Regions from separate parts of the Corynebacterium antarcticum genome, predicted to be linked through region 1. Evidence: predicted binding sites of a transcription regulator. Region 1 holds the regulator's gene; the other holds the start of a gene.

Evidence for each region. Region 1 encodes LexA, which represses DNA repair genes until DNA is damaged. Its sites were predicted from a motif close to CGAACANNTGTTCG; they were not measured.
Region 2: JIM95_RS02560 (SAV_6107 family HEPN domain-containing protein) is a predicted target of LexA. The motif match lies at 2,156-2,169, and genes of this name have one in related genera.

What each region holds. Positions count from the first base shown of each region.
Region 1 is NZ_JAENIP020000001.1:317,313-332,507, forward strand. Features, by position in the region: gene JIM95_RS01405 (hypothetical protein) at 1-1,525, opposite strand, end outside; gene JIM95_RS01410 (response regulator transcription factor) at 1,534-2,190, opposite strand; gene ahpD (alkylhydroperoxidase, AhpD family) at 2,391-2,915, opposite strand; gene JIM95_RS01420 (peroxiredoxin) at 2,916-3,512, opposite strand; gene JIM95_RS01425 (hydrogen peroxide-inducible genes activator) at 3,672-4,652, shown strand; gene hrpA (ATP-dependent RNA helicase HrpA) at 4,714-8,634, shown strand; gene nrdR (transcriptional regulator NrdR) at 8,656-9,111, opposite strand; gene JIM95_RS01440 (hypothetical protein) at 9,204-9,437, opposite strand; gene lexA (transcriptional repressor LexA) at 9,928-10,599, shown strand; gene JIM95_RS01450 (DeoR/GlpR family DNA-binding transcription regulator) at 11,023-11,802, shown strand; gene JIM95_RS01455 (carbohydrate kinase family protein) at 11,799-12,767, shown strand; gene ptsP (phosphoenolpyruvate--protein phosphotransferase) at 12,860-14,569, opposite strand; gene JIM95_RS01465 (1-phosphofructokinase family hexose kinase) at 15,044-15,195, shown strand, end outside.
Region 2 is NZ_JAENIP020000001.1:569,073-584,267, reverse strand. Features, by position in the region: gene JIM95_RS02575 (polyprenyl synthetase family protein) at 1-342, opposite strand, end outside; gene JIM95_RS02570 (methylenetetrahydrofolate reductase) at 460-1,443, shown strand; gene JIM95_RS02565 (GNAT family N-acetyltransferase) at 1,421-2,026, opposite strand; gene JIM95_RS02560 (SAV_6107 family HEPN domain-containing protein) at 2,282-2,704, shown strand; gene JIM95_RS02555 (DUF3040 domain-containing protein) at 2,850-3,251, shown strand; gene mraZ (division/cell wall cluster transcriptional repressor MraZ) at 3,770-4,201, shown strand; gene rsmH (16S rRNA (cytosine(1402)-N(4))-methyltransferase RsmH) at 4,394-5,404, shown strand; gene ftsL (cell division protein FtsL) at 5,401-6,246, shown strand; gene JIM95_RS02535 (peptidoglycan D,D-transpeptidase FtsI family protein) at 6,396-8,237, shown strand; gene JIM95_RS02530 (UDP-N-acetylmuramoyl-L-alanyl-D-glutamate--2,6-diaminopimelate ligase) at 8,370-9,917, shown strand; gene JIM95_RS02525 (UDP-N-acetylmuramoyl-tripeptide--D-alanyl-D-alanine ligase) at 9,914-11,422, shown strand; gene mraY (phospho-N-acetylmuramoyl-pentapeptide-transferase) at 11,419-12,519, shown strand; gene murD (UDP-N-acetylmuramoyl-L-alanine--D-glutamate ligase) at 12,523-13,905, shown strand; gene JIM95_RS02510 (peptidoglycan glycosyltransferase FtsW) at 13,928-15,195, shown strand, end outside.

The sequences.
Region 1 (15,195 bases):
AGGTCACCGCGAACACCGATGCGGCCAGCGCGGCTATTCCGATACCCCACGCCAGGCCATGTGTGCAGTCCTCGTCGACGAGTGAGACACCGGTGAGTACCGTGACGGCCGCGAGGGCGAACCACGGACTGTGGGTGATGTGCATGCCGGTCAACCGGTACAGGGACGGTAGAGCGGCGTCCTCCCGGTTCCCCGCGTCCGCCGGGCGCCGCCAGCTGAGCGTGACCCGGGTACCCGATCCGGGCCTGGAACGGACGTCGACGGAGCATCCGGGGGTCGCGGCGACACGCCCGGTGATGGACACCCTGACGCCGGCGCGGTTCTCCGGAACAGAAGCGGGATCGAAACCGATGCCGCCGTCGGTGAACTGCACCCGGAACCCGGTGATCTCACCGCTTCCCGTCCAGCTGATCACGCAGCGCCGGTCATCGGTCCGCGCGTGGCGGATCGAGTTCAGGGCGGCTTCGCCGACCGCACCACAGAAGGCCGTGACCACCTGCCCCGGTGGTCCCACTCCGGAGGGAGCCGGTTTTCCGGTCACGATGATCCTCGTTCCCGGGGCAGCGTCCGCAACAACCTCTCGCACCATCCGTACTGCATCAGCCACCGGTATCCAGGTGTCCGGGGTCGGTACCTCTGACGGGGTCAGATGGGACAGGATGAGATCCTTGTCCGGGGGAATGCCACCGGACGCCACCGCACGCAGGAGTGTGAGAACGGTGTCATGGATGTGAGCGAGAAACCGTGCCTCGGTCTCCCGCAGTTCCCGGGAACGGATCTCGCACAGGATCTCCCGGTGCGCGCGGCTGATCCGGGCATCCAGACGCCGGGCCGCGCTGAGCCCCATGGTGAAGGCGATGAAGAAGGGCAGGGGAACGATCAGGCCGTGCCCGACGGACAACAGCTGGGAAACGGGACTGCTGGCGTGGTTGTTGGTGATCGCTGCCACCGCGGTCATGGCGACGGCGAGGATGAGCCCCAGCGGGGGGCCGATGGCCGCCGCCACCATGACCGCCGGAATCGCGCAGTAGTCCCCCAGGTGCACGGGCCCCAGCCGTGACTCGCCCCGGGAGAAGAACAGGGTCACGTCGACGACCAGCATCAGCAGGTAGGTTCCTCCCCCGACCGCCATGGCGAGCCGGTAGACGAAAGCCCTCGCGGAGAAGCAGGCCATCAGCTGGAGCAGGGCGCAGCCCACCAGGATCGCGAACGCCGCCACAACGACCGGATCATCGCCACCACCTCCGGAGGCGGCCGTCGAGCGGGTCGTGTAGGAGGACACCAGGTGCAGCAGCAGCGAGATACCGGTCACCAGTGCGGTTATCCGCAGGACGGACACCTCCGCGTCCCGGTGGCGGGCGAGACGGGCGAGCAGGTCCTCGGGGATCCTGCCCCCGCCACGAGCAGGCGCGGAGGAGAAGAGCGCCCTGCACCCCGCAGGAGATTCGTCGTCCGGATCCCGGACCGGCGGTGGAGTGACACTCCGGGAGATTCGTGTCGTGCTGTCGGAGGACGTTTGCGGCATGGCCGGCGTCAGTGGTCCAGTGGTCCGCGGACGTAGCCGTCCTGCTGAGCGCGGCGGTAGAGCTCGACCTTCGTGTTCGCCCGGCGTCCGGCATCGACGTATTTCCGTCGGATCCGGTTCAGGTGGTCCTGGACCGTGGGATCCTTCAGCCCTGTGGCCCGGGCCACGGAATCCGCCGTCATTCCGCTCGCGTAGAGGACGAGAATCTCCTGCTGCCGCTCGGTGAGATCGATCGCCTCAGCGAGTGGATCCGAGTCGATCAGCGACGCCCAGTCGCTGGTGGCGTACGTGTTCCCGGCTGCGGCTGTCCTGATCGCGCCGATGAGCTCGGACACGTCCACGGACTTCTGCACCATGCCGTTGACATCGGCCAACAACGCCCGACGCATGTAGAAGGGGCTCTCCATCGCGGAGAACACCAGGACCTTGAGACCGAGTTCCCGAAGGCGGGTGACGTTCACGTACGGGTCCGAGTCGTCCCCCAGCCGGAGATCCAGGAGGGCGAGGTCCACCTTCGGCGCCCCGGGCCCGTCGAGGAACTCCGCGAGAGTGTCGACGTCGGAGAATCCGCCGACGAGGTTGCACACCTCCGACCCCTCCAGCACGCTCCGGATACCCACAAGTGCGACATCGTGGTCATCGACTGCGACGACATTGATAGACATGCGAAACAACAGTAGTTGATTCGCTGCAGAAAATTACCGTTATACCGACGGGTACCCCCGCACGGGTATTTCCCGGTCCACGGCCCACGGAAGGTCCACAGACGCGCGGACACGGCGAAACCCCTCCCCCACCCGTGATTCCCGGGAAGAGAGAGGGGTTCAGGTGCGGTTCCGGCGAACCGGGACCGGCTGGCGGATCGTCAGCGTGCGGCCTCGATCTGGACCGCCTGAGCGACACCGGAGATCGTCGCGGCGATCTTGACCGCCTCGAAGACCTGCTCCTTGGTCAGTCCCTCACCGCGGACGGTCTTGTCGTGTGCCATGGTGCAGTCCGGGCAGCCGTTGATCGTGGAGACCGCCAGGGACCACAGCTCGAAATCGACCTTGTCGACACCGGGCTTGCCGATGATGTTCATCCGCAGGCCCATCTTGACCTGGGCGTAGTCGTCGCCGAGGAAGTCCTTGGCGCGGTAGGCGACGTTGTTCATCGCCATGATGGACGCCGCACCGAGTGCAGCCTCCACAGCCTCATCCGAGAGGTGGCCCGAGGCTTCCTCGGAGATCTCGGAGAAGACGGTGTCGTTGCGGGTGGCCGCGGCGCAGGCGAGGAAGGTGCCCCAGAGCTGCTGCTCGCTGAGCTCGGTGCTGCGGGCGAGGCTGCTCAGGTTGAGCTTCAGGTCCTTGGCGTACTCGGGGAGTCCGGACTTCAGGTTGTCGATCGACATTTACTTGAGTTCCTCCTTCAGGACATCCATCTTGTCGATGTTCTTCGTGGGATCGTTCTTCTGCCAGTTGCAGGCGCAGACCTCTTCGGACTGGAGTGCGTCGAGGACGCGGAGGACCTCGTCGACGTTACGGCCGACGGCGTCCGGGGTGACCGAGACGAACTGGATGATGCCGTCGGGATCGACGATGAAGGTCGCGCGGTCGGCGACACCGTCGGCGTTCTCGACACCGAGTGCACGCATCAGGTCGTGGCGGATGTCGGCGAACATGGGGAACGGAACGGTCTTCAGCTCGGGGTGGGTCGCACGCCAGTTGAAGTGGGAGAACTCGTTGTCGCCGGAACCACCGAGGATCTGGGTGTCGCGGTCCTGGAACTCTTCGTCCAGCTTGCCGAAGGCGGCGATCTCGGTGGGGCAGACGAAGGTGAAGTCCTTCGGGTAGAAGAAGAACACCTTCCACTTGCCCTCGTAGGAGTCGTTGGTGACGGTCTCGAAGTAATCCTCGGGCTGGTTGGCCTTCACGTCGTGGAGCGAGCCGCCCTTGAGCGCGGTGAGCGAGAACTCCGGGAACCTGTCGCCGATGGTGAGCAGTGCCATGTTGTGCCTCCTGATGGTGATCGTCGTGCAGATTGTCTGTTCTTTCGTCGTGTCCGGACCGCGACCTCGCGGCGCCGCCGTCGGACACTTCCGAGTATGCCTACAACCGACGGTGACGTCAAAAGGTTTAACTTTAGGGTGTGTTATATAGTAATAGGCATGAGCAATAAAGAGTATCGTCCGACACTCGCCCAGCTGCGCACCTTCGTCACCATCGCCGAGAACCGCCACTTCGGGACGGCTGCAGCGAAGCTGTCCATCTCCCAGCCGAGTCTGTCCCAGGCGCTGGTGGCCCTCGAAACCGGTCTGGGGGTGCAGCTGATCGAACGCTCCACCAGACGCGTCATCGTCACTCCCACCGGCGAGGAGCTGCTCCCCTCGGCCAAGGCGACACTCGACGCCGCCGAGACGTTCCTCGCCATGGCCCGCGGCGCCTGCGGGAGCCTCACCGGACCTCTGGCTCTGGGCATGATCCCGACCGTCGCCCCGTACATCCTGCCGACCATGCTCCACCGGACGGCCTCGGACCTTCCGGATCTGCAACCGTGCATCATCGAGGACCAGACCAGACACCTGCTGGAGCAGCTCCGTGACGGCCAGATCGACTGCGCCGTCGTGGCGCTGCCCGTGTCCGGCACGGGACTGACCACCATGCCCCTCTACGAGGAGGAGTTCGCGATCGTCGTGCCGGACACCTCGCCGATGGCCGGTCGGGAGGATGTCACCCTCTCGGAGCTCAAGCAGCTCAACCTCCTGCTCCTCGACGACGGACACTGCCTGCGGGACCAGATCATCGACCTCTGCCAGAGCCAGGACTTCACCCCCGCCCCCTCCGGCCCCGGGAAAGCGACGACCCGTGCCGCGAGCCTGGCGACGGTGATGCAGTGCGTGGCCGGTGGACTGGGCACCACGCTGGTTCCGGTCAGTGCGATCCCCTCCGAGTGCGACCGCCCGGGCCTCGCCGTCGCGCGTTTCGCCCCGGGCGTCGACGCACAACGGACCATAGGACTCGCCTACCGCGCCTCATCGGCACGTCGGGAGGAGTTCCAGCAGCTCGGCGAACTCATCCGCGCCGCGTTCGCCGAGACCGTGTCCGGACTCAACGGCACCTCACTCCCCCGATCGACGGACGTCGACTGAAGGACGGCCCCACGGCGACGGCGCCCGCAGCCCCCAACCCGGTTAAGATGAACGCCTAGTGATGACACAGACTGACTCCAGCCCCCACTCCGCTCCCCCGTCGAAGAAGGACCTCACCGACAGGCTCGACGGCGTGACGATCGCCGACGAACGGGCTCTCCGTCGACGGCTCCGCAAGGCACGCTCCCCCAAGACGCTGACGGCCATCGCGCGCGACATCGACACCGCCCGGGTGAAACTGGCGACCCGTGAAGCCGCGGTTCCCGCGGTCACCTTCCCGGAGCAGCTTCCGGTCACCGCGCGGCGCGGGGACATCGCGGAAGCCATCAGGGACAATCAGGTCGTCATCATCGCCGGGGAGACGGGGTCCGGCAAGACCACCCAGATCCCGAAGATCTGCCTCGAGCTGGGGCGCGGCCGTCGTGGACTCATCGGACACACGCAGCCACGACGACTGGCCGCGCGGACCGTGGCGGAGCGGATCGCCGACGAACTCGGCCAACGCGTCGGTGAGTCCGTCGGCTACGCCATCCGTTTCGACGACCGCGTCTCGGCATCGACGTCGGTCAAGCTCATGACGGACGGCATACTCCTCGCCGAGATGCAGCGGGACCGGGATCTCAACGCCTACGACACGATCATCATCGACGAGGCCCACGAACGCAGCCTCAACATCGACTTCCTTCTCGGATACCTGAAACAGCTGCTCCCCCGACGTCCGGATCTCAAGGTGATCGTCACCTCCGCGACGATCGACCCCGAGGCCTTCGCGGAGCACTTCCACGACGCCGACGGGAACCCGGCCCCGATCATCGAGGTGTCGGGTCGCACCTTCCCCGTCGAGATCCGGTACCGGCCCCTCGAACTCGAGGCGGACGGCAAGGCCGTCGACCGGGATCCGCTCGACGGCCTCCTCGAGGCCATCGAGGAGCTCATGGCCATCGGCCCCGGTGACATCCTCTGCTTCTTCGCCGGGGAGAGTGACATCCGGGACGCGATGGAGGCCATCGAGGGGCGACGGTGGCGGGGTGTGGAGGTCACCCCACTGTTCGGCCGGCTCTCCAACGCCGAACAGCACCGGGTTTTCTCGAGCCACCGGGGCCGCAGGATCGTCCTCGCCACCAACATCGCCGAGACTTCACTGACCGTCCCCGGTATCCACTATGTCGTCGACACCGGGTTGGCCCGGATATCGCGGTACTCCGTCCGGACCAAGGTCCAGCGCCTTCCCATCGAACCGATCTCGCAGGCCTCAGCCAACCAACGGTCCGGCCGTTGTGGACGAGTCGCCGACGGCGTCGCCATCCGTCTCTACCCGGAGGACGACTTCACCACCCGGCCGGAATTCACGGATCCGGAGATACTCCGGACGAACCTGGCGAGCGTCATCCTGCAGATGGCATCCCTCCGACTCGGGGACATCACCGAGTTCCCGTTCATCCAGGCACCCGACGACAGATCGGTCCGCGACGGGCTTCTCCTGCTCCACGAACTCGGGGCGCTGGCCGAGGGCGAGGACAACAGCGCGCCCGAGCTCACTCCGGTGGGCCGGCAACTCGCCCGCATCCCGGTCGATCCACGCATGGCCCGAATGCTCGTCGAGGCGGAGAAGCTCGGCTGCCTGCACGAGGTCGTCGTCATCGTCGCGGCACTCACGATCCAGGACGTCCGGGAACGACCTCTCGACCATCAGGCGCAGGCGGATCAGGCGCACGCCCGGTTCAAGGACACCACCTCGGACTTCCTCGGATATCTCAAGCTCTGGGGGTACCTCCACGACACCCGTGACGAGATGAGCGGAAACGCGTTCCGGAAACGGATGAAGAAGGAGTTCCTCCACTACGTCCGGATCCGTGAATGGTTCGATCTGGTCAGGCAGCTGCGGGGTGTGGCGAAACAGCTCGGGTGGTCGGCGAGCGAAGACGTGGCGACGAAAACCGATCCCCGTTCCGTTCATACCGCGTTGCTCTCCGGTCTCCTCTCACACATCGGGATGAAGATCGGTGATTCCCGGGAGTTCCAGGGTGCCCGCGGGACAAAGTTCATGGTGTTCCCCGGTTCCGCACTCGCCAAGAAACCGCCGCAGTTCGTCATGGCCGCGGAGCTCGTCGAGACCTCGCGACTATGGGCCCGGGATGTGGCGAGCATCGAACCCGAGGCGGTCGAGCGGATCGCGCCGCACCTTCTGCGTCACTCCTATTCGGAACCGTTCTGGTCGGCCAAGAGGACGGCGGCGATGGTCCACCAGAAGTCGACGCTCTACGGGGTCACCATCATCGCGGACCGGACCGTGCCGTACCACCGGGTTGATCCGACCGCCGCCAGGGACCTGTTCATCCGGCACGCGCTCATCGAAGGTGACTGGACGACCCACCACAGTTTCTTCCACGAGAATCGAGCGATGCTCGAGGATGCCGCGGGGCTCGAGGACAAGGCACGTCGCCGCGACATCGTCGTCGACGAGGACACACTCTTCGATTTCTACGATGCCCGCCTTCCGGAGACCGTTACCACCGGCCGGACCTTCGATTCCTGGTGGAAGAAGACGCGCCGGAGCGACCCCGAACTCCTCAACTTCGATCCCGACGCCCTCATCAACGAGGGGAAGCACGGCATCGACGAGGAGGCGTTCCCGGACCTCTGGCGGCAGGGCAGTCTGGATTACTCGCTGACGTACCACTTCGAGCCCGGCGCCGATGACGACGGGGTCACCGTCCGGATCCCGATTCCCCTGCTCGCGGGTGTGTCCGACGAGGGATTCGACTGGCTGGTCCCCGGGTTGCGTCAGGAGCTGGTGACCGAGCTCATCCGGACCCTCCCGAAGGCACTCCGCCGATCGGTGGTACCGGCCCCGGATTTCGCAGTACGCGCACTTCCGCTGCTACGCCCCTATTCCGGAACGCTCTGCGGTCAACTCGCCGACGCACTGCGCAGTCTCGGCGGAACCGGTATCAATGACACGGATTTCCGGCCGAGGAATCTTCCCGACCACCTCCGGATCAGCTTCGCGGCCGTGGACAAGCGCGGAGCGGTGGTCGACCGCGACCGGAACCTGGGTGCGCTGAAGAAGCGCAACATCGAACAGATCAACGCCTCCGTCAACCGTGCCAGCGGAGGGCTCCAGCGGGCGGCGGCGAAGAAGTGGGACAAGGAGAAGATCGGGGACATCGAGACGGAGGTTCTGACCCGGGTCGACGGACAGGAGGTCACGGCGTATCCCGCGCTGGTGGCGACGCCGGAAGGCGTCGCCGTACGGGTCATGCCGACGAAACAGTCGGCCGACTCCTCGATGCTGACCGCGACACTCACCCTTCTCATGCGCGAGATCGAGGTCCCGACGAAGCAGATGCTGAATGGTCTCCCCCTCAAGCAACGGGTCGCGGTCGAGAACTACCCGCACGGCGGCGGCGAGGGTCTGGTCGATGACGCCCGGATCGCCGCGATACGGGACGCTCTCATCGAGGCCGGGGGTCCGGTACGCACTCCGGAGGCCTTCCGCGAGCTCGTCGCCCGGATCAAACCGGAGGTGCCTCGGCGGGTACGCCGGACGGTGACCGCGCTGGCACCCGGCCTCGTGGACTACCACCGCGTGGCGGATGAACTGTCCCGATGGACCGGCGATGCCATCGAGGACATGCGCGGACAGCTGGAGTTCCTGCTTCCGGAGCACGCCGTCTCGGTCCACGGCGTCAACCACCTCAGGCACCTCCCGCGGTATCTTGAGGCAATGGTGATCCGGCTGGATTCCATGGAACATGATCCGGACAGGGACGCGGACAACCAGGAAACGGTTCAGGCCGCGCGGGACTACCTCGAGGACAAGCTGCGTAAGCTGCCCGCGGGTCGTTCGAAGACCGGAGAGGTCAAGGAGATCCGGTGGATGGTCGAGGAGCTCCGCGTGAGCCTCTTCGCGCAGCGTCTGGGGACACCCCGGCCCGTGAGCCTGAAACGGATTCAGAAAGCGGTCGACGCACTCCGGTGAACCCGGGCCCGGCCATGGTTGCTACGGTTCGCGGGAACGGCGTCGCATGAGGCGTATCTCCGACTCGAAGTCGGCCGCTGATTCGAAGGACTTGTAGACGGAGGCGAAGCGCAGGTAGGCGACCTCATCGAGTTCCCGCAGCGGTTTCAGAATTGCCAGACCGATCGTGTTCGCGGGCACCTGCGAGCTTCCGTGCTGGCGGACGGTCTCCTCGACCTGCTGTGCGAGCCGCTTGAGCGCGTCATCCGAGACATCCCTGCCTTGACAGGCACGCCGGACTCCGGTGATGACCTTCTCCCGACTGAAGGGCTCGGAGACGCCATTGCGTTTGACCACCATCAGCACGGCCTTCTCCACCGTCGTGAAGCGTCCGTGGCAGCTACTGCACTCCCTCCGGCGCCGCACCGCCGAGCCACCGTCGACGGTACGGGAGTCGATCACCCTGGAGGTTGACTGGTGGCAGAAGGGACAGTGCACGGATTCATCCTCGTCTGGTCGGGCGGTCCGCGTGCGGACCGCGGGGAATCCATCCTAATCGGGTGGGAGTTCACCGGGGAACCCCGCCCGGGCTACCGAGACAGGGCCACCGAACTCATCGTGTGGTTCACCCCCTGGCCGACAGGCGCGTCGTCTGAGGGCGCGGCGATGAAGAAACCGGCGAACAATGCGCCACCGATGAGTGCCCCGGCGATGTACGTGCGCAGTGCCGCGCCGCGGCGTGCGTGGCGACCGGTGGCCCAGTCGGAATCCTCGACATGAGCATGACCGGAGCCGGGAGGAATTGGCCCGGGTGTTCTACACACCGACCCCATCTTTCGAACACCGGTGCCGCCCACCGGTGACACGGGTCGACAGTGACCGTTCCAGACCGATGCCGCGGGAACAACCGCGGCACGAGGCCGGAAGTTATCCTGAAGTGCGGATACGTTGTTGTTCGTGATCGTCATGTTCTGTTCCTTCGTCATGTGGATGGAGACTACCTCGGTCACCGGACCCCTCGAACACGTTTATCGTCCACATGTTCGAATCCGTCTGTATGTTCGATTTATAACACCCTGTCGGGACATTGTCCAGAGTGCGGCTGAAATCTTCGAACACCCGTGTTAGGATCGAACAAGAATATGTGTGGTGGAGTGCTTCATCCACGCCTCTGCACCCGATTTTTCGAACGCCGGCAGTCCCCATCCGAACGACAGTCGCACCACGGACAACACGTATCCGACGATCATCCGACGACCACACGGCCCAGCCGCACCGCCCAGAACAAACGACGACGAAACTCAGGAGATCCCGATGGCGACCGCGAACAAGCACGACCCTTCCGAACTGTCCCCGAGACAACGCCGGATCCTGGAGGTCATCCGGGATGCGGTTGTCCTCCGGGGCTATCCACCGAGCATCAGGGAGATCGGCGACGCCGCCGGCCTCCAGTCCACCTCCTCGGTGGCCTACCAGTTGAAGGAACTGGAGAAGAAGGGATTCCTTCGCCGGGACCCGAACAAGCCCCGTGCGGTGGACGTCAGGAACATGCCGGAGCCGGCACCTCGTCGGGGGAAGAAGCCCGCACAGCCGGATGAGGCCGATCAGGCACAGACGAGCATGATCCCGGCGCTGGGGGCGATCGCCGCGGGCAGTCCGATTCTCGCCGAACAGAACGTCCAGGAGTACTACGCGCTCCCGACGGAGTTCGTCGGGGACGGCGAGTTGTTCATGCTGGAGGTCGTGGGCGAATCGATGCGCGATGCCGCGATCCTCGACGGGGACTGGGTCATCATCAGGAGTCAACCGGTCGCCGAGCAGGGCGAGTTCGTCGCGGCGATGATCGACGGCGAAGCCACCGTCAAAGAGTTCCACCGCGATTCATCCGGAGTCTGGCTGCTTCCCCGCAATGACGCTTTCTCCCCGATCAACGGAGACAACGCCGAGATCATGGGCAAGGTCGTCTCCGTGATCCGCAAGCTCTGATGCCGCCACCGCGGCCACACACCCCGGCATCCACACACTATCGGGGGGTGACTGTCTGTTTCTCAGGTAACGCCCGTCCGAACACCGGATCCGGCAGTGAAACCCCACAAATAGCCTTTGCCCAGCACTTATCTGCGTGATGCCGTCACAATCCGCCGGACGGTGACCCGTGGTACGCCTGTGGATTTGTGGTTTTGGTCTCCTCCGGGCGCCCCTTTCCGCCCGTTTGTTTCGCTTTTGTGGGACACTGGAACAGTTAACTGGAAAAGCAGGCCGAGGCACCGGCGGTCGATGATCCTTCCCCTGCGTCACATTGAGGCAACCACGGTTCCCCTGCGACGCACGGTTCATCAAGCCGTTGTTTCCGGAGGTGGACCGTTGTCCCCGCCACGACTGGTTCCTGCCGTGTACCGAGGAGGACCCATGTACGCAGAGGAACGCCGCAGGCAGATCGCGTCACTGACCGCAGTGGAGGGCCGTGTCAATGTCACCGAACTCGCCGAGCGTTTTGAGGTGACCGCCGAGACCATCCGGCGTGATCTTGCGGTACTCGACAGCGAGGGTACCGTCCACAGGGTTCACGGTGGTGCGGTCGCCAGCCAGAACTTCCAGACAGCGGAGCTCGCGGTCGACGTCAGGGCGAAGAGCGCTTCATCGGCCAAATCCGCGATCGCCCGCGCGGCGGTCGACTATCTTCCGGATCCGCAGGGCGGAATGTTCCTGGACGCCGGCACGACCCTCGCTGCACTGGCCGATCTCATTGCCGCGCATCCGACGGGTCCCCGCTGGTCCATCGTGACGAACTGCCTGCCCATCGCCCTCAAGATGGCCTCGGCGGGGCTGGACGAGGTACAGCTGCTGGGCGGCTCCGTCCGATCCATCACGCAGGCGGTCGTGGGCGACACGGCACTGCGGACCCTGGCCCTCATGCGGGCGGACGTAGCGTTCATCGGAACCAACGCCCTGACCCTCGATCACGGATTGTCCACCGCGGACAGTCAGGAAGCCGCCGTCAAGCGGTCGATGATCATCAACGCGCGGAAGGTCATCGTACTGTGCGACGCCACCAAGATGGGCTGCGACTACATGGTTAGCTTCGCCAGTGTCGACGACATCGATGTCGTGATCACCGACTCCGCGGCACCCCAATCCTTCGTCGATGCCCTCCGCGAGCGCAACATAGAGGTCGTGATAGCCCAATGATCCTCACGGTGACCCCGACCCCGGTACTCGAACGGTCCGGATCGATCGACACCCCGCTAACCGGTGGGACCGTTCTCCGTCTGGGACAGGTCGACACCTTCCCGGCGGGGTGCGGGGTCACGGTGTCCCGACTCGCGTACCTCGCGGGGAACAGGACACACGCCATTTTTCCGGCGCCCGAGATCAGCCAGTACCTCCGCATGATCGGTCTCCTGGGACTCCCGCACGACTACGTACCCGTCGCCGGACCGATCCAGACGAGGTTCCTCGTCACGGACAGCACCGGCGAGTCCACGCAGTTCCTCGATCCCCCGATGCCACTGGACCCGGTTCAACTCGCACAGCTCCGCGATCTGGCCGTCACGAAAGCCGAGGACGCGACCTGGGTCGTGCTGGGAGGTCCGCTGCCCGATGTCGCTCCCAACGGTTGGTACGTCGAGGTCATCAGGGCGCTCTCCCTCTACCATCCGGATGTCAGGGTCGCGGTCGCAACCTCCGGTGGCCCTCTGCGCGCGGTGGTCCGGCAGCTTTCCGCGATCACCCCGACCCTGCTGGCACTCACCACCGCTGACATCGCCGAGCTCCTCCCCGACACCGACGCAGCAACTCTCGAGTCTGACCTCAGGTCCGGCGACGCGTCATCGACCGCACCCGCCGTCCGCAACCTGCTGGGGGCGGGGGTTTCCGAGGTCCTCGTCAGCTGCCCACCGGATACCGCTGCGATCTTCAGCGCGGAATCGGGCGTCGTCGCCCGGTCGTCATCGGGTTCGGGATCGGGGCCAGACCGGTTCAGGGATGTTCTCCTCGCCGGACACCTCATGGGTGACGGTTCCGGAAGTCGGCAGGAACGGTTGTCCGGTTCCCTCGCCTACGCAACCGCCGATGCCCCGCTCCGCGACGGCGCACTACCCACCCCGGATCTGGTCCATCCCGAAGCCGTGACCTGCACCGGTCTGCGATACTGACCCGTCCCCGTCGGAGCCCGTGGAAACACAGGGGGCGGGGCCCGGAACCTTCTTTGGTTCCGGGCCCCGCCTTCTCAAGTGGTGGGGTCAACCTACGCCTGGGGCAGTGGGATGATCTCCCGGACCGCCTCCCGGGCGGCGATGGCACCCTCCGCGTCGAGCGCTGCTTCCGCGGCACGGACACAGGTGGCGAGATCGACCTCGGCCAGCTGCGCCCCGACCGCGGCCAACGCCGTCGATGCCGCGGAGAGCGAGTTCACGCCGAGACCCGTCAGCACGCAGGCGAGCAGCGGGTCAGCGGCCGCCTCACCGCAGACACCGACAGGGGTATCGGTCTTCCGGCCCTGCTCACAGGTCATCTTGATGAGGCGGAGCACCGCGGGCTGCCACGGATCGGTGAGGTAGGCGAGCTGCGGCGACATCCGGTCCGCCGCCATGGCGTACTGGGTGAGGTCGTTGGTCCCGATCGAGACGAAGTCGAGGTGCGGCATGATCTTGTCGGCCATGAGGGCCGCGGCGGGAACCTCGATCATCGCACCGGCGGTGAGACCGCGTTCGGCGCAGAGCCCCGCGAACCACTTGGCTTCCCGTGCTGTGGCGACCATGGGCGCCATGACCCAGGTGGGAGAGTCTTCTCCACGACCCAGGTCCTCGGCGGCCTTCGCGATCGCGTCGAGCTGCCTGATCAGCAGACCCTCGTTGGCCCGGGCGATGCGCAGTCCGCGCACACCGAGGGCCGGGTTCATCTCATCGGCGAGAGTGGCGAACGCGACCGGCTTGTCCGATCCGGCGTCCAGGGAGCGGACGACGACCTTGGAGTCCGGGAACGCCTCCAGAACCTTGGTGTAGACCTTCGCCTGCTCCTCGACGGAGGGCTCCGAGGTCGCGGACAGGAAGCACATCTCGGTACGGAACAGGCCGATTCCCTCGGCTTCCGTCTCCGCAGCGGTCGCAGCGGCCTTGCCGTCCTGGACGTTGGCGAGCAGCTGGACCCGGTGTCCGTCACTCGTCTGCGCCGGGCCACGCCAGAGCGCCACCTTCTCGGCGAGAGCCTTGGATTCGGATACCTGACGCTCCGCGTCCTCGGGATCTGCACCGATCTCGATGCTCCCCTCACTCCCGTCGACCAGGACCATCTCGCCGGCGGGGATCTTGTTGACTTCGGCGCCGACGGCGACGATGCAGGGAACATTCAGCTGACGGGCGATGATGGCCGTGTGGCTCGTCGGTCCACCGAGTTCGGTGACGAGAGCCGTGAACTGGGTGGTGTCCAACGCAGCCGTGTCAGCGGGGGAAAGGTCGTCCGCGAACAGCACGACCTCGCCGTCGACCTCGGGAAGTCCGGGTTCGTCCTCACCGCGGATCTCGGCGATTGTCCGGTCCCGGATGTCCCTCAGGTCGGTGACACGCTCTGCCATGATCCCGCCGGCGGCCTCGAACATCGAGATGAACTTCGTCGTTGCGGCGACCACAGCGTAGTCCGCGGGGTGCCCGGCGGCGGTGTTCTTCTTCACGGCCTTGCGCCAGCCGCGGTCGCGGACCAGACCAGCCGTCGCGTTGAGCACCTCACTCGCGGCCCCGACCGCTCTTTCGCCCCGCGAGGAGAGCCGTTCGGCCACGGTGTCGGCGGCGGCCACGAAACGCTCGTACTCGGCGTCGCGCTGGGCCTCGTCGACCTGTGCCCCGGCCTGCGGGAGCTTCGGTCGCGGCTTGATCCACACAGCCTTGGCGTAGCGGATTCCCGGTACGACAGCGGTTCCGTGAAGTACGGAACCCCTGGTGTCCTGCGTCACATTTTCCATAATTCAGTCCCTGCCCTCACTATCGCTTCAGTGGTTCCGAAGATACCACCCGCAATCAGTCACCGCTTTGGGTTCCCACATTTCCCACACGGGAACGGGGAAACTCGGACAGAAACAAAACTTCGAGGGGTGGATGGTAAGGATCACTCGAGGTCCACACTCCCCTCTCCCACCCACCGTCACCTGCGCCCGCCCCGGCCGTCACCCTCGGAGCATGCCGTGACCGGGGGCACGACGGACTGAACCCCACCGGGTCCCCTGCCCGACACGCCCGCGGACGCCTGCTACGGTTGTCGCAACCAACGCAGCGATCCCGGCACAGTCCCCCAGCCGGAGCCGGGGATCCCGGGACCCCGGGCAACGCTCCCGGGATGGTCGGGTCCCTCGCTCAAACGGTGCGAGGCGGGGGTTCACCCTCCCGAGGCATTCCCCGCGGTCCCCTCCGCACCACCGATCGAATCTGAGGACCCGCCCTTGATTCTCACCCTGACCCCGAACCCGAGCATTGATCTGAGTCTGAGCCTCCCGGTCGCCCTCCGGCCGGGCGGTGTACAGCGCCTCACGTCGGTCGCCCAGTCTCCGGGCGGAAAAGGAATCAACGTCGCCCACGCATGCCATTCCGCCGG
Region 2 (15,195 bases), 250 kb from region 1:
CCGGTGCACCGTCGGCCGCCCGCGCCGGGTGTCGGAGGAATCGATGATGTCGTCGTGGATCAGCGCGCACGCCTGGATGAATTCCAGGGAGCTCACGGCCTCCAGGACCGCGGCGGGGTCCTCGGTCCGTGATTCCGTGCCGAGCCAGCCCACCCAGGCGAAGAGCGGCCGGATCCGTTTCCCGCCACCGAGGACGAACTCCTCGAGGAGATCGGTCGCCGCGGCGACGTGATCGTCGATCTCCGCGAGCCGGTCTCGGCGGGTTGCGAAGAATGTGGCGAGATGGTCCCGGACGAGGTCTGGGACGGCGCTCAGTTCGTGGTGGGTGTCTACGCTGGTCATGCTTATCCTCGGGGGGTTCTTGAGGGGGGATGATAGACCGTGCTGTGAACAGAGCGGTCTATTTCGAGGTAGGTTCGTTGGGCAACCGTTCCTGTCACACCAACAAGATACCCAGAGATGTCTTCCTCACATACACCTGCCGTCAACCAGACCTCGGTCACCGAAGCGATCGCCCGCTCGACCTCGGGACGTATACCGTTCTCGGTTGAGTTCATGCCGCCCCGCGATGACGCCGCGGAGCAGCGCATGTGGCATGCGGTGGAGACCTTCGACGCGCTCGGGGCCGCCTTCGTCTCGGTCACCTACGGTGCGGGTGGGTCCACCCGCTCGCGGACCAGCAGGATCGCCCGGCAGCTGGCGCGCCGCCCGCTCCCGACCCTGGTCCACCTGACCCTGGTCAACCACACGGTCGAAGAACTGGAGGACATCCTCTGGACGTATGCCGGGGTCGGTCTGACCAACCTTCTCGCGCTGCGGGGGGATCCGCCCGGGGATCCGACGGGGGAGTGGAAGCCCACCCCGGGAGGCCTCACCTACGCCATCGACCTCATCGAGATGACGCGTGCTCTCCCCGAGACCCGACACTTCCAGATCGGTGTCGCGTCCTTCCCTGAGCGCCACTACCGGGCGGTGTCCGAGGAATCGGACACCCTCCACACCCTGAACAAGCTGCGGGCCGGCGCCGAATACTCGATCACCCAGATGTTCCTCGACTGCGACCACTACCTCCGCCTCCGGGACCGGCTGGTCGCCGCCGATCCGGAACAGGGCGCCAAGCCCGTGATCCCGGGGCTGATGCCGATCACCTCGCTGCGGTCACTGCGGCGGCAGATCGAGCTGTCCAGCGCCCGGTTGCCGGAGGAGCTCGAGCGGCGGATGGTGAAGGCCGCGGACGGGGACGAGAAGGCCAACGCCGAAGCCGTGCGCGAGGTCGGCATCGAGTGGACCACGAACATGGCCGAACGTCTCATAGCGGAGGGGGCACCGGACCTGCACTTCATGACGCTCAACAACGCCCGGGCGACGCAGGAGGTCCTGCACAATCTGGGGATGGCCCCCGAATGGACCCCGGTGTCGACTAGCTCCCTTTCGGTCGGTTGACGGTCGCTCGATCGCGGATGGGGAGCTCGGCGGCGAGGACCGCGAAGAGCCGTGGGTCCGAGAAGAACGTGAAGTACCGGATCACGTCGGTGAAGCCCAGCGCGCGGTAGAGACTGAAGGCACGGTTGGCTTCGTCTGGCACCTCGGGGGTGGACAGTAGCGCCCAGCGCTGGGGTACGCCGTCGAGCAGCGTCGTCAGGAGCTTCCTCCCGGTTCCCCTGCCCTGCATTCCGGGGAGGACGTGGAGCTCGCTGATCTCGAAATAGTCGGAGAGGATCTCCGGCCACCGTGGGTCCCGTCCTCCGGACCTGGCGAGCCCGTCGGCGATCGCTCTGGTCCAGTTTCTGCGGAGCTCGCCGTCCATGCCGTAGGCGATGCCGGTGATCCTGCCGTCGGTGACCGCGCAGATGGCGCGGAAGCCCGGATTGTGCACCAGGCTCCGCCAGTGCCGCACGCGGCTCTGGCGCGAATGGCCGCCGAGGCCCCTGGCGTCGAGGTCCATCGCGGCCCAGTAGAGGTCGACCAGCTCGGGGCAGTGGTTCACGAACTCCAGGGGGGTCATGGCTCGGATGACGGTACTCACGTGATCCATCGAACCACAGCTCGGCCGGTTCGGTGTACGGCCCGGGGTGGGCTGGTGGCGCGTCGACGGGTGCGTCCGGTCCGTGCGTGGCCCAACGGTGGCGGGGAACGGCCACCCGAAGATCTCGTTAGAATATATGTTCTAACGAGTCGGGGTCGTGTCCGCAGGGTCCCCTATCGTGCGGAGGTAGTTGAAGGGCGGCTGCCGCCGACGTCCCGTAACCGGGGCGAGGAGCACGAGGAAGGTGATCGGATCATGTCGAACGTCATTTCCGCGACCACGCGGTTCAACCGGGCCGGAGGACGTCGGGCCGAGTACCTCCGTCGTGCGGTTCTCCTGCTCGCGGAGGCTCGTGCCCTGCAGTCCGCGGGAGCCCACGATGCGGCGGTGGAGGAGGGGTACCGGGCGGCCCTGCGGACGGCCGGAGCCCTGGTCGCCGGGAGCCCGGTCTCCCGGAGACGTCGCCTGCCCACCGGTGCCTGGGATCAACTCGCTCTGCTCGACGCCGACGGTGTGCGGTGGGCGGAAAGAATGTCCGGGTACTCGCGTCTGCGGGACCGCGCGATGCGGGCGGGGGGATGTCCGGACGCGGACAGCGTCAGGACCTTCCTGGACGATGTGGACCGGTTCATCGATGCCGCGGAACGTCGGGAGGGGATCCTGCCTTCGGCGGCCTGACGGCGGTGTGGTCCGGTCCCGTGGGTGGAGTGCGGGAAGATCGGCCCGCGGCGGCGACACGGCGGGAACTTTCCGGATAATCTGGACGTTATTGTTGATGACAGCACGACACAGAAGTCTGGCGCCACATCCCGGGAGGATCACCATGTCGCTTTCTGAGCAGGAACAGAGGATGTTCCGAGAGATCGAAGAGTCTCTTATGGCCGACCCCAAGTTCGGGGCGGGGCTCGGCGCTGGTGTATCCGGAGGGCCCCGCCGTCCCACCGTCTCGCTGCGGGGTATCGCGATCGGCGCGGTGGGCCTGCTTCTCCTCATCGGGGGAGTCGCCTTCAGTCTGCAGAGCCTGTGGTTCGTCGCGCTCAGCGTGCTCGGTTTCCTCGTCATGTTCGGCGCCGGGGTCTGGATGCTCAACGGCGGTGACGGTTCGGAAGGGCTGAATCTCGACCGAACCGGGGGGTCATCGCGCGGGATGCGTCCGGGGGGATCCGGCCGTTCCGGTCTCGGATCCGCCATGGAGGAACGGTTCCGCAGACGCTTCGAGGATTAGGGGAGACACCCGGGGGCGGCATCCCGGCCCGGTATTCGAGGAAGGGCCCCACCGGCTAGCGCCGGTGGGGCCCTTCCCGTCTGTCCGGGTGTGCTGTGGAGGCCCGCCCACCGTGTCTCCCGGCGTCCCCCACTTTCTCCCACCATCTTCCCCCACTCTCTCCCACCGTCGGAGTCAGTGGTGGAGGTGGTGGTAAAAATGCTGGTCAGACCCGAGTCTGTGAAATGTGTAGCTGTTGTGATTCGAGGGGTGGGAGTGCACTTCTGTAATTTCTGGGGTAGTTGATGGGGTGGGGTCGTCAATATCCCCCACCTCGGAAAGCTGGATAAAAGGCCTGTTCAAAGCGGTTTCAGCGTTTTTCGGATGGGTGAATTCAGGTTGTGAGGTGTTGTAGGTGGGAGAAAGTGGGGTAGTGTGGTGCTCGGTGGTGGGAGATCCGGGGACACGTGTCCCGGTTGGACCACCCGAGACGGATTGATCTCCCTTCAGTGACACGCGGGCGAAAGGCGGTGCCGATCATGTTCCTCGGCACCTATACGCCGAAGCTCGATGACAAGGGGAGGTTGACCCTTCCGGCGAAGTTCCGTGAGGAACTGGCCGGAGGTCTCGTCGTCTCCATGGGGCAGGACCACTCTCTGGCGGTCTTTCCCAAGGAGGAGTTCGAGGCGCGCACCCGTCGTGCCGCCGAGATCTCGCGCACCAACCCGAGGGCCCGCGCCTTCATCCGCAACCTCGCAGCCAGCGCGGTCGAGCAGCGGCCCGACGGTCACGGCCGGATCACGCTTTCTCCGGCGCACCGCGAATACGCGGGGCTCACCAGGGAGTGTGTGGTCATCGGCGCGGTCGAGTCCCTCGAGATCTGGGACGCCGAGTCCTGGGACGAGTACCAGAAGCAGACCGAGGAGATGTTCTCATCTGCCGCCGACCCGGATCTCAGCGGTCTCCTCTGACCGCGGGGACGGGACGTGGACACCACAACTGAATCGAGCGGAGTGCGTGCACGGACTCTGTCCGGAGTGTCGCTCTGGTGTACTTCCCCGACATCAGATAGGCGCCCCGGACAGGGCCCTGTATTCACCCCCTCGAAGACAATGACAGCAATTCCCGGGCCCGGAGCCCTACACGATCGACCAGGAGGGGCGATGACGATGACCGGAAACGGCACCCACGGCCACGTCCCCGTCCTGCGGGAACGGGTCGCGGAACTACTCCGTCCGGCGGTCACCGACGCCGGAGACGACGCGGTGATCATCGACGGAACGCTCGGTGCCGGGGGCCACAGCGAGTATCTTCTGACGGTCTTCCCCCGGGTGCGGGTCATCGGACTCGACCGGGATCCGCTGGCTCTGGAGCAGGCGACCGAGCGCCTGAAACCCTTCGGGGACCGTTTCCGCGGCCTCCACACGCGGTTCGACCGGTTCATCTCCGCCGTCGGGGCCGATGACAGTGAGCCCTGCTCCATCGTCAGGGAACACGGCGTCTCGGGCGCCCTGTTCGACCTCGGTGTCTCCTCCATGCAGCTGGACCAGGCGGAGCGGGGTTTCGCCTACTCGCAGGATGCACCACTCGACATGCGGATGGACCCCACCTCGGGTATCACCGCCGCGGACATCCTCAACACCTACGGGCACGGTGAGCTCGCGCACGTGCTGAAGACCTACGGCGACGAGCGCTTCGCCGGGAAGATCGCCTCCGCGGTTCTCCGTGAGCGCGAGAAGGAACCCTTCACGACCTCCGGGCGGCTGGTGGAACTGCTCTACTCCACCATTCCGGCCGCGGCCCGGCGCACGGGGGGACATCCGGCCAAGAGAACCTTCCAGGCCCTGCGCGTGGAAGTCAACGGTGAGCTCGACTCGGTCGCCGCGATGGTGCCCGCCATCACCGGTGAACTGCGTGTCGGCGGACGGGCGGTCTTCATGGCCTACCAGTCGCTCGAGGACCGCATCGTCAAGAAGGCGCTCGCGGAGATCACCACGTCGAGGACGCCGAAGGGGTTGCCGGTTGACCTACCCGGAACGGCCCCGGAGTTCCGGTTGGTGACCCGGGGGGCCGAGAAGGCCCCGCAACACGAGATCGAAGACAATCCCAGGGCTGCACCGGTGCGGGTCCGCGCCGTGGAACGGATAGCCCAGTCGAACGGAGAAACCCGATGAGCACCACAGCACGCCTCCGGGCGACCCCCGAACCGAGCTACGCCGCAGCACCGGACGCCCGCACACGCCGTCCCGCAGCCGTTCGCGCACCGGGGCAGACTGAGGGCCCCCGGCGCGGAGCGGCACGGCCGGCGACGTCCGGGGCTCCTATCGTCGACCTCCGCCCTGCTCCGCGTACGCGTCCGACGAGACAGGCCCCCGCGGGACCGGCGCCGCAGCGGCGTCGGTTCCAGTGGACCCCCGGATCCAGGCAGGTCGTGTCGGTCCGCGGGCGCCGGATCGTCGCACCCAAGGCCGATCCCGTCCGGGTCCGGTTCGCGGCGGCCCTCGTCGCCACCCTCCTCACCGGCGTCATGCTCACCATGTACCTCTCCGGGGTCACCACACAGCAGACTTTCCGCCTCCACGAGCTGTCCAGGACCGACAGTATGCTGGGCAACCAGCTGGAGACGCTGAACCGGGACAGCCAGTCCGCGAGGTCGTCCGCCGAGATCGCCCGCCGCGCAGCGGAACTCGGCATGGTCGTCCCAGACCAGCCGGGTGTGCTCTCCGTCGGACCCGATGGCGCGGTCGATGAGGTCCGCGCCGCGGATCCCGCTGCGGTCCGCCCGATCATCGACGTCAACGGCTCGCGGGTGCTCCCGCGTCCGGCGAGCAGCGATCCGGCCGAGACTGACGCCGTGGCGGAACAGGTCCAGCCCCTCCCGCAGGGTGGGATCCCGGTTCCCGGTCAGGTACCCGACCAGGTTGAGCCGGTGGTGGGGGCGAACAGTCAGGTCCCCGCCGTAGCACCCTACGCACCCAATGTCCGTTCGGACCGGACGGGCGGGAGCGGGCAGTGACCCCCCGGGACCGTGGGAGGGGGAACCGCAGGCCGATGCCCCGGAACCCACGGCCCGCTGGATCCGCCGGGTCGGCGGTCCCGGCGTCCGCAGTTCCGGGTGCCGGGCCCACCCGTCCCGCCCCGACGCCGACGAACGACCCGGAGCAGATGCACCGGCGGATGCGGATAGTCCGTACGCTCGTCATCGTCGGTGTCGTTCTGCTGACTCTCCGTCTGGCCTGCGTCCAACTCGTCTGGGGTCCGGAGCTCGCGGCCCAGGCCCAGAACCAGCGCACCCGGGAGTACACCGACTTCGCGCGCCGTGGCACGGTCACCGACCGGGACGGCGCGCAGCTCGCGTACACCATGCAGGCACGCTCACTGACCGTCGCCCCACTCGTTCTCCGCAGGGAGATCCAGGAGCGGCACGACATCGCCGTCGACTCGGGCGATCCGGAACAGATCGAGAAGTTCCCGCCGGTCGAGGATGTCCTGGATGAGATGGCGAACGTCATTCCCCAGATGGTCCGGGAATCGGGCGCATCCGCGCAGAAGGTCAAGCCCGACGAGATCCTCCGGAAGCTGAAGGCCGACAACTCCTACACCGTTCTCGTCCGCAATGTCGATCCCGACGTCGCGGTCGAGATCGCGGAGCGTTTCCCGGGTGTCGCGGCGGACCGCCAGGACATCCGGCAATACCCCAACGGAGCCATCGCGGAGAACGTGATCGGCAAGATCTCGATCGACGGGGAGGGGCAGTTCGGCCTCGAGGCCTCGTCCGACGGGGTGCTGTCGGGGATCAACGGCAAGTCGACCGAGGACGTGTCCACCAACGGTCAGATCATCCCGGGAACACTCCGGGACCAGGTGCCCGTCGTCCACGGATCCGACATAGAACTGACCCTCGATCTGGACCTCCAGACCTACGTTCAGCAGCAGCTGGAACAGGCGAAGCAGAACTCCCTCGCGAAATCCGCCTCCGCCGTGGTCCTGGATTCGACCACCGGGGAGGTGCTGGCGATGGCCAACACGGACACGATCGACCCCACCGGTGACATCGAACGACAGCTGGCGAAGGGCAGGTTCTTCGGCAACCCCGCGGTGCAGGCCCCGTTCGAACCCGGATCGGTCGCCAAGATCATCACCGCCTCCGCCGCGATCGAGGACGGTGTGACGACCCCGGACGAGGTCCTCCAGGTGCCCGGATCCATCGACATGGCGGGGGTGACCGTGAAGGACGCCTGGCCGCACGGCGTCGTCCCATTCACCACCACCGGTGTCTTCGGCAAGTCCTCCAACGTCGGCACCCTGATGCTGGCCGACCGCGTCGGTCAGGACCGGTTCGCCGAGATGCTCGACAGATTCGGCGTCGGCCGGTACACGGGAATCGAACTGCCCGGAGAATCTCCGGGACTGCTCCTCGATCGGTCGCAGTGGTCCGGCGGAACGTTCGCCAATCTGCCGATCGGGCAGGGCATGTCGCTGACCCTGCTGCAGATGGCCGGTGTCTACCAGGCCGTGGCCAACGACGGCGAGCGCATCCAGCCGCGGATCATCCGCTCGGTCACCACCCCCGACGGCGAGGTCATCGAGCAGCCGGAACCGGAGCGGATCCGGGTCGTCAGCCCGGAGACCGCGCGTACCGTCCGGGGCATGTTCCAGGCCGTCACCCAGCGGGATCCGTCGGGTGTTCAGCAGGGTACAGGGCCGCAGGCGGCGATCGAGGGGTACCGGATCGCCGGCAAGACGGGCACCGCCCAGCAGGTCAACCCCGACTGCAACTGCTACTCGAACTCCGATTACTGGATCACCTTCGCCGGGATCGCGCCCGCGGACGACCCCCGGTTCGTCATCGCACTCATGCTGGACGATCCGGAGCGGGGTGTCCACGGTGAGGGCGGGCAGTCCGCCGCTCCGCTCTTCCACGACATCGCCGCGTGGTTGCTGAACCGCGACAACGTACCGTTGTCGCCGCCGCGGGAGGGGGACCTCATCCTCCAGGCACAGTGATCAGGTTCGGGCGGGGCATCACCCGGTCACCGGCCCGGGACTCCCGTCCACCCGGGACCACAGATACAATCACGTTCCGCCCCGTAACCGAGGCAGTACCGATCCGAAAGTAATAAGGAGTGTGCCAGAATCGTGGCCATCACACTGGATACCATCGCCGAGTTGAGTGGCGGCAACCTGAGCCAGGGCGCCGACACCTCGGTGCGCATCGGCACGATCGGGATCAACGCCCAGGACCTGCCGGAGGGTGGACTGTTCGCCGCGGTTCCCGGAACCCGCACCCACGGCGCGAGATTCGCCCGTGACTCCTCCGCATCAGCGATCCTCACGGACGCGGAGGGCGAGAAGATACTGAACGACAGGCATGAGAAACGCCCCGTCATCGTCGTCGATGATGTGCGGGCGGTTCTGGGCACGGTCGCTTCCGCCGTCCACGGACACCCCTCCCGCGACATGACGGTGTTCGGCGTGACCGGTACATCGGGGAAGACGACGACCAGCTACCTCCTCGAGGCCGCTCTCCTCGGGGCGGGGCACAGCGTCGGGGTGATCGGCACCAACGGCACCCGGATCAACGGTGAAACCGTTCCGACCCAGCTGACGACACCCGAGGCGACGGTTCTGCAGGAGGTCCTCGCCCGCATGCGGACGAAGGGCGTCACCCACGTGGTCATGGAGGTCTCCTCGCACGCCATCGCACTCGGCCGGATCGTCGGGACCGAGTTCGACGTCGCCGGTTTCACGAACCTCTCCCAGGACCACCTCGACTTCCACGACACGATGGAGGAGTACTTCGCGACCAAGGCGCGGTTCTTCCGTCCCGGCTCCCCGATCCGTGCGAAGCGCTCGGTCATCTGCGTCGACGACGACTTCGGACAGAAGCTGTCGCGACTCGCCGGACCAGCGGCGATAACCGTCTCCACGGGTCCCCGTCCCGCCTCGGTGACCGTCGGTGCGCCGGAGATCGGCGCCACCGGAACACAACGATTCGATGTGGCCATCAACGGCCTCGACGTCACCTGCGAGATACCTCTTCCCGGCGGCTTCAACGTGGCGAACGCCGTGCTCGCACTCACCATGGCGGTCACCGCGGGCGAGGACCCGAAAACCATCGCCGGTGGGCTCCGTGAGGTGGTGGTCCCTGGCCGGATGCAGAACATCGACCGCGGACAGGACTTCCTCGCGGTCGTCGACTACGCACACAAGCCGGCGGCCGTGTCCGCCGTGCTGAAGACGCTCCGGAGCCAGGCCGAGGGGAGGGTCGGTGTCGTCATCGGCGCCGGCGGTGACCGGGACTCGGCGAAGCGGCCGCTGATGGGATCGGCGGCGGCACGCGCCGCTGACCTCGTGATCATCACCGACGACAATCCCCGGAGTGAGGACCCCGCGGAGATCCGGGCCGCGGTCCTCCGCGGAGCCCGGGAGGCCGTCCGTGAGCGGAAGAGCGTCGGCAAGAAGAAGCGGGTGGCGGACATCCGGGAGATCGGTTCCCGGGAGGAGGCGATCCGGGCGGCCGTCGACTGGGCCCGTACCGGAGACGCCGTCATCATCGCAGGCAAGGGCCACGAGACCGGCCAACTGGTCGGCGACGTCCGGCACCCGTTCGATGACGCGGAGTGCCTGACCCGCGCGATCGACGACCGGCTGAGTGCGGAAACGGAAACGGAGGAACAGTCATGATCCGGATGTCTGTCAGTGACATCGTCGGCGTGACCGGCGGGTATCTCGCCGACGGGGCCGACCCGGATGCCATCGTCACCGGCGCCGTCGAGTTCGATTCGCGCCGGATCGGGCCCGGTGGACTGTTCGTCTGCCTGCCCGGCGCCCAGGTCGACGGGCACGACTACGCCGTCGGCGCGGTCGATTCCGGTGCGACGGTGACCCTGGCCGCCCGGGAGACCGGCGCCCCGTCGATCATCGTCCCGGAGGTCCCGGTACCGGACAGCAACGCCGCCGCCTACGAGCACGATCCGGCCGGCCACGGCGCCGCGGTGATCGCCGCCCTCGGCAGACTCGCCCGGCACAACGTCGATGTCGCGACGGGTCACGGCATGCGCGTCGTCGGGGTGACCGGCTCCGCGGGCAAGACCACGGTCAAGGACCTCATCGCATCGGTGCTCCGCGAGGACGGGGAAGTCGTGGCGCCCCCCGGCTCCTTCAACAACGAGATCGGCCACCCGTACACGGCATTGCGGTGCTCCACCGACACCGACTACCTGGTGGCGGAGCTCTCCGCCCGCGGTGTCGGCCACATCGCTGAGCTCGCCGCCATCGCGCCTCCGGTCGTCGGGGTCGTCCTCAACGTAGGGACCGCGCACATAGGCGAGTTCGGGGACCGCGACACCATCGCCCGTGCGAAGGGCGAACTGGTGGAGGTGCTCCCGGCCGCCGGCGACGGAGGGGTGGCCGTGCTCAACGCGGATGACCCGCTCGTCGCAGCGATGGCCGGACGGACCCGCGCCCGGGTGGTCACGTTCAGCGCCACCGGTGACCCGAACGCCGACTACCGCGCCACCGGAATCGAGCTCGACGACGTGTGCCGTGCGACCTTCACACTCGAGGGGCCCGGCGGACTCGCGGAGCGGGTGGCCCTGAATCTCGTCGGGGACCACCAGGTCGCCAACGCGCTCGCGGCGGCCGCCGCGGCCGTCGGGGTCGGCCTCGACCCCCACGTGGTCTGTGCCGCTATCTCCGCACACGAGCCCGTGTCGGGACGGCGGATGGAGGTCACCCGGAGAGGCGACGGAGTCACCGTGATCAACGACTCGTACAACGCCAACCCGGACTCGATGGCGGCGGGGATCAGGACACTCGCACACAGTGCGGCGGCGAGCGGCGGCACCGCGTGGGCCGTGCTCGGGCAGATGAACGAGCTCGGACCCGACTCCGCCGACCGCCACGCGGAGATCGGTTCCCTCCTCGGGGAGAGCGGGATCCCCCGCCTCGTCGTGGTCGGTACCGGCGTCAACACCCACTCGCTTGCACAGGCGGCGGAAGCCGCGGGCACCCGGGTCGTGACCGCCGACTCCGTCGATGCGGCGATCAACTTCGTGCAGCCGGCGCTCGAACCGGAGGACGTGGTGCTCGTCAAGGCCTCATCCTCCGAGCAGCTCTGGCGGGTGGCCGATGCGTTGCTCGCCCTACCGGTACCGGAATCTCTAGAGGAGCAGGATCCAGAACAGTGACCCAGATAATCATCAGCGGAGCCATCGCCTTCCTCGTCGCGATCTTCCTCACCCCGGCACTCATCCGCTGGTTCAGCGATGAGGGACTCGGACAGCAGATCCGCGAGGACGGGCCCGCGTCACACATGCGCAAGCGCGGCACCCCGACCATGGGCGGCGTCGCGATCATCGCGGGGATCGTCGTCGCCTACATCATCACCTCCCTCGTCGGGATCGCGCGCGGCTTCGGGGGGTTCACCGTCTCCGGGCTCCTGGTTCTCGGCCTGACCCTCGGTATGGGTCTGCTCGGGTTCGCGGACGACTACATCAAACTCGCCAAGGGACGGAACCTGGGGCTGAACAAGAAGGCCAAACTCATCGGACAGCTGGCACTCGCCCTCGTCTTCGGTTGGCTCGTCCTCCAGTTCGCCAACCGGGACGGGCTCACCCCGGGGACGACCAACCTGAGCTTCATCCGGGACATCGACACCTTCAACATCGCGCTCGGGGGAGGCGCCGTCGGCCTCGTCCTGTTCCTCGCGTTCATGTTCATCCTGATCTCAGCCTGGTCGAACGCGGTGAATCTCACCGACGGCCTCGATGGCCTGGCCGCAGGCACGACCGCGATGGTCATGGGCGCCTACACCCTGGTCACCTTCTGGCAGTTCCGGAACTCCTGCTCCGTCTCCGTCGAACCCGGCTGCTATTCGGTCCGTGACCCGCTGGATCTCGCCATCCTCGCGTCGGCTGGCCTCGGTGCGTGCCTCGGGTTCCTCTGGTGGAACGCCGCACCGGCCAAGATCTTCATGGGGGACACCGGATCCCTCGCACTCGGTGGTCTCGTCGCCGCGATCTCCGTCGTCTCCCGGACTGAACTGCTCATGATCGTGATCGGGGCGCTCTTCGTCATCGAGGCGGCCTCCGTCGTGATCCAGGTCGTGGTGTTCCGGACCCGGGGGACACGGTTCTTCCGGATGGCCCCCTTCCACCACCACTTCGAGAACGGCGGCTGGGCCGAGACCACCGTCGTCATCCGGTTCTGGCTGCTCACCGCGATGGCGTGCATGGCCGGCATCGCCCTGTTCTACGGCGAGTGGCTCACGACGGCGGGGGTGTAGACCATGATCCGCCTCGACGCCCCCGTCCTCGTCACCGGTGCCGGCGTGTCCGGCGCCGGATGCGCCCGCATGCTCTGTGATCTCGGGGCCGGCGTCACCGTCGCCGACGACGATGAGACAGCCCGCCTCCGCGTCGCGGAGGCCACCGGGTGCAGAACCACCGATGTCGCGACCGCGCTCGACCGGATCGCGGACTACCGCATGGTCGTCACCTCGCCCGGCTGGCGTCCCGACACCCCGATCCTCCGGCGGGCCGTCGACACCGGCGTCGAGGTGATCGGCGACGTCGAACTCGCCTGGCGCCTCGACCGGGCCGGGTACTTCGGCGAGCCCCGCACCTGGATCGTCATCACCGGGACCAACGGCAAGACCACCACGACCGCGATGTGTGCGGCGATGATGTCCCGGGGGCCGGAGACCGCCGCCGCGGTCGGGAACATCGGGGTCGCGGTCGGCGACGCACTCACCGCCGAGCCCCGCATCGACGTGCTCGTCGCCGAACTCTCCAGCTTCCAGCTCCACTGGGCGCCGACCCTCACCCCGGACGCCGGAGCGCTGCTCAACCTCGCCGAGGACCACATCGACTGGCACGGGTCCTTCGACGCCTACGCGGGCGCGAAGCTCCGGGCTCTGCGTGGACGCTACGCCGTGATCGGTGTCGACGACGCCGAGGTGGTCGCCCGGACATCCGGACAGGTCGACGCGGCCACGGAAACCGTCGGCTTCACCCTCGGGACACCGGCCCGCGGTCAGCTCGGTGTCGTCGACGGTCATCTGGTCGACAACGCCTTCGGGGACGATCTCGTCCTCGCCCCGGCGGACGGAATCTCGCCCGCAGGCCCGGCCGGTATCCTCGACGCGCTGGCCGCCGCCGCGCTCGCACGTTCGCAGGGGGTGGGGCCGTCGGCCATCCGGGAGGCCCTCGCGACGTACGAGGTCTCCGGCCACCGGGGACAGGTGGTGCACAGCCATGCCGGCATCGACTACATCGACAACTCCAAGGCCACCAACCCGCACGCCGCCGATGCGGCGCTGACCGGTCACGACTCGGTCATCTGGATCGCCGGCGGACAACTCAAGGGGGCCGACGTCGATGACCTCGTCGCGCGGCACGCTCCGCGACTGAAGGCGGCTCTACTTCTCGGCGCCGACCGTGACGTCCTCGCCCGCGCCGTCCGGGATCACGCCCCACACGCGGTCATCCACAGCACCGACTCCACGGATCCCGAGGAGGCGATGACCCGACTTGTGACCCTCGCCGTCGACATCGCCGAGGAGGGCGACGTCGTCCTGCTCGCCCCGGCCGCGGCATCCCTCGACATGTACCGCGGCATGGGGCACCGCGGTGACTGTTTCGCCCGGGTCGCCCGGGAACTGACCGAATGACCCGAAGAGAGGCCGGAAGACCATGACCCACGACACCACGCCACGCAGCCAGTCGGCACCCGACCGATTCCGCGCCCGCTTCCGTGACTATCTCTCGCGCCCGTTCTTCGACTACTTCGTGATCCTCTCCGTCGTCGTCCTGATCACCGCGGTCGGCGCGGTGATGGTCCTGTCGTCCTCCACCACGTGGTCCGCACTCGACAGCGGGGTCTGGACCCAGGGGGTACGGCACATCATCTTCCTCGGTCTCGGATACATGGTCCTGTGGCTCACGCTCTGGATGCGTCCGACGTTGATCCGCCGGTTCGCCACGCCCCTTCTCGTCGTCACCGTCGTGCTGCTCGTCGCGGTACTCATACCCGGCATCGGTACCGGGCTCGTCGAATCGGGTGCCCGTTCCTGGCTGTCCCTCGGCCCCTTCACCTTCCAGCCCTCGGAGCTCGCCAAGGTCACGCTCGCGGTGTGGGGTGCCCACCACCTGAGTGACCGCGGGCCCGTCCGGCACTGGCTGAACAACCCCTTCATGCACTACAGCGCGGTGACCGTCCTGATCGTGGGCCTCATTCTCCGGCAACCCGACTTCGGCATGGCCGCCGTATGTCTCTCCGTCGCAGGCCTCGTCCTCATCTTCGCGGGAATCCCCGGCCGCTTCATCATCGGTATCGGGGGTGGTTTCGGGCTTCTCGCCCTCGGCACGGCTCTCTTCTCCATGCTCCGCGGCAACGGTGAAGGCAGCTACCGGACCCACCGGATCGAGGTGTACCGCGACGCACTCCTGGGTGACTTCGACGATGTCCGGGGTAAGGCGTTCCAGTCCTACCAGGGCTTCCTCTCCCTCGCGGAGGGAGGGACCGGTGGTGTCGGGCCCGGTCAGTCCCGTGCGAAGTGGTTCTACCTTCCCGAGGCGAAGAACGACTTCATCTTCGCGATCATCGGTGAGGAGACGGGGCTCGTGGGCGGCACCATCGTCATTCTCCTGTTCGGTGCCCTGGGCATCGTCGGCCTACGCTGCGCGATGCGGTCGGCCGATCCCTTCCTGAAACTGCTCGCGGCCACCCTCACCGCGGGCGTCGTCTCCCAGGCGTTCGTCAACATCGGATACGTCGTCGGACTGCTGCCCGTGACCGGTATCCAGCTGCCGATGATCTCCTCCGGAGGCAGCTCCGCCATCATCACCGTGGGCTCCATGGGCCTGCTCGCGAGCGCGGCCCGGCACGAACCCGAGGCGGTGTCGACGATGCAGTCCTACGGGCGCCCCGCGATCGACAGGTTCCTCCGGCTCCGGGAACC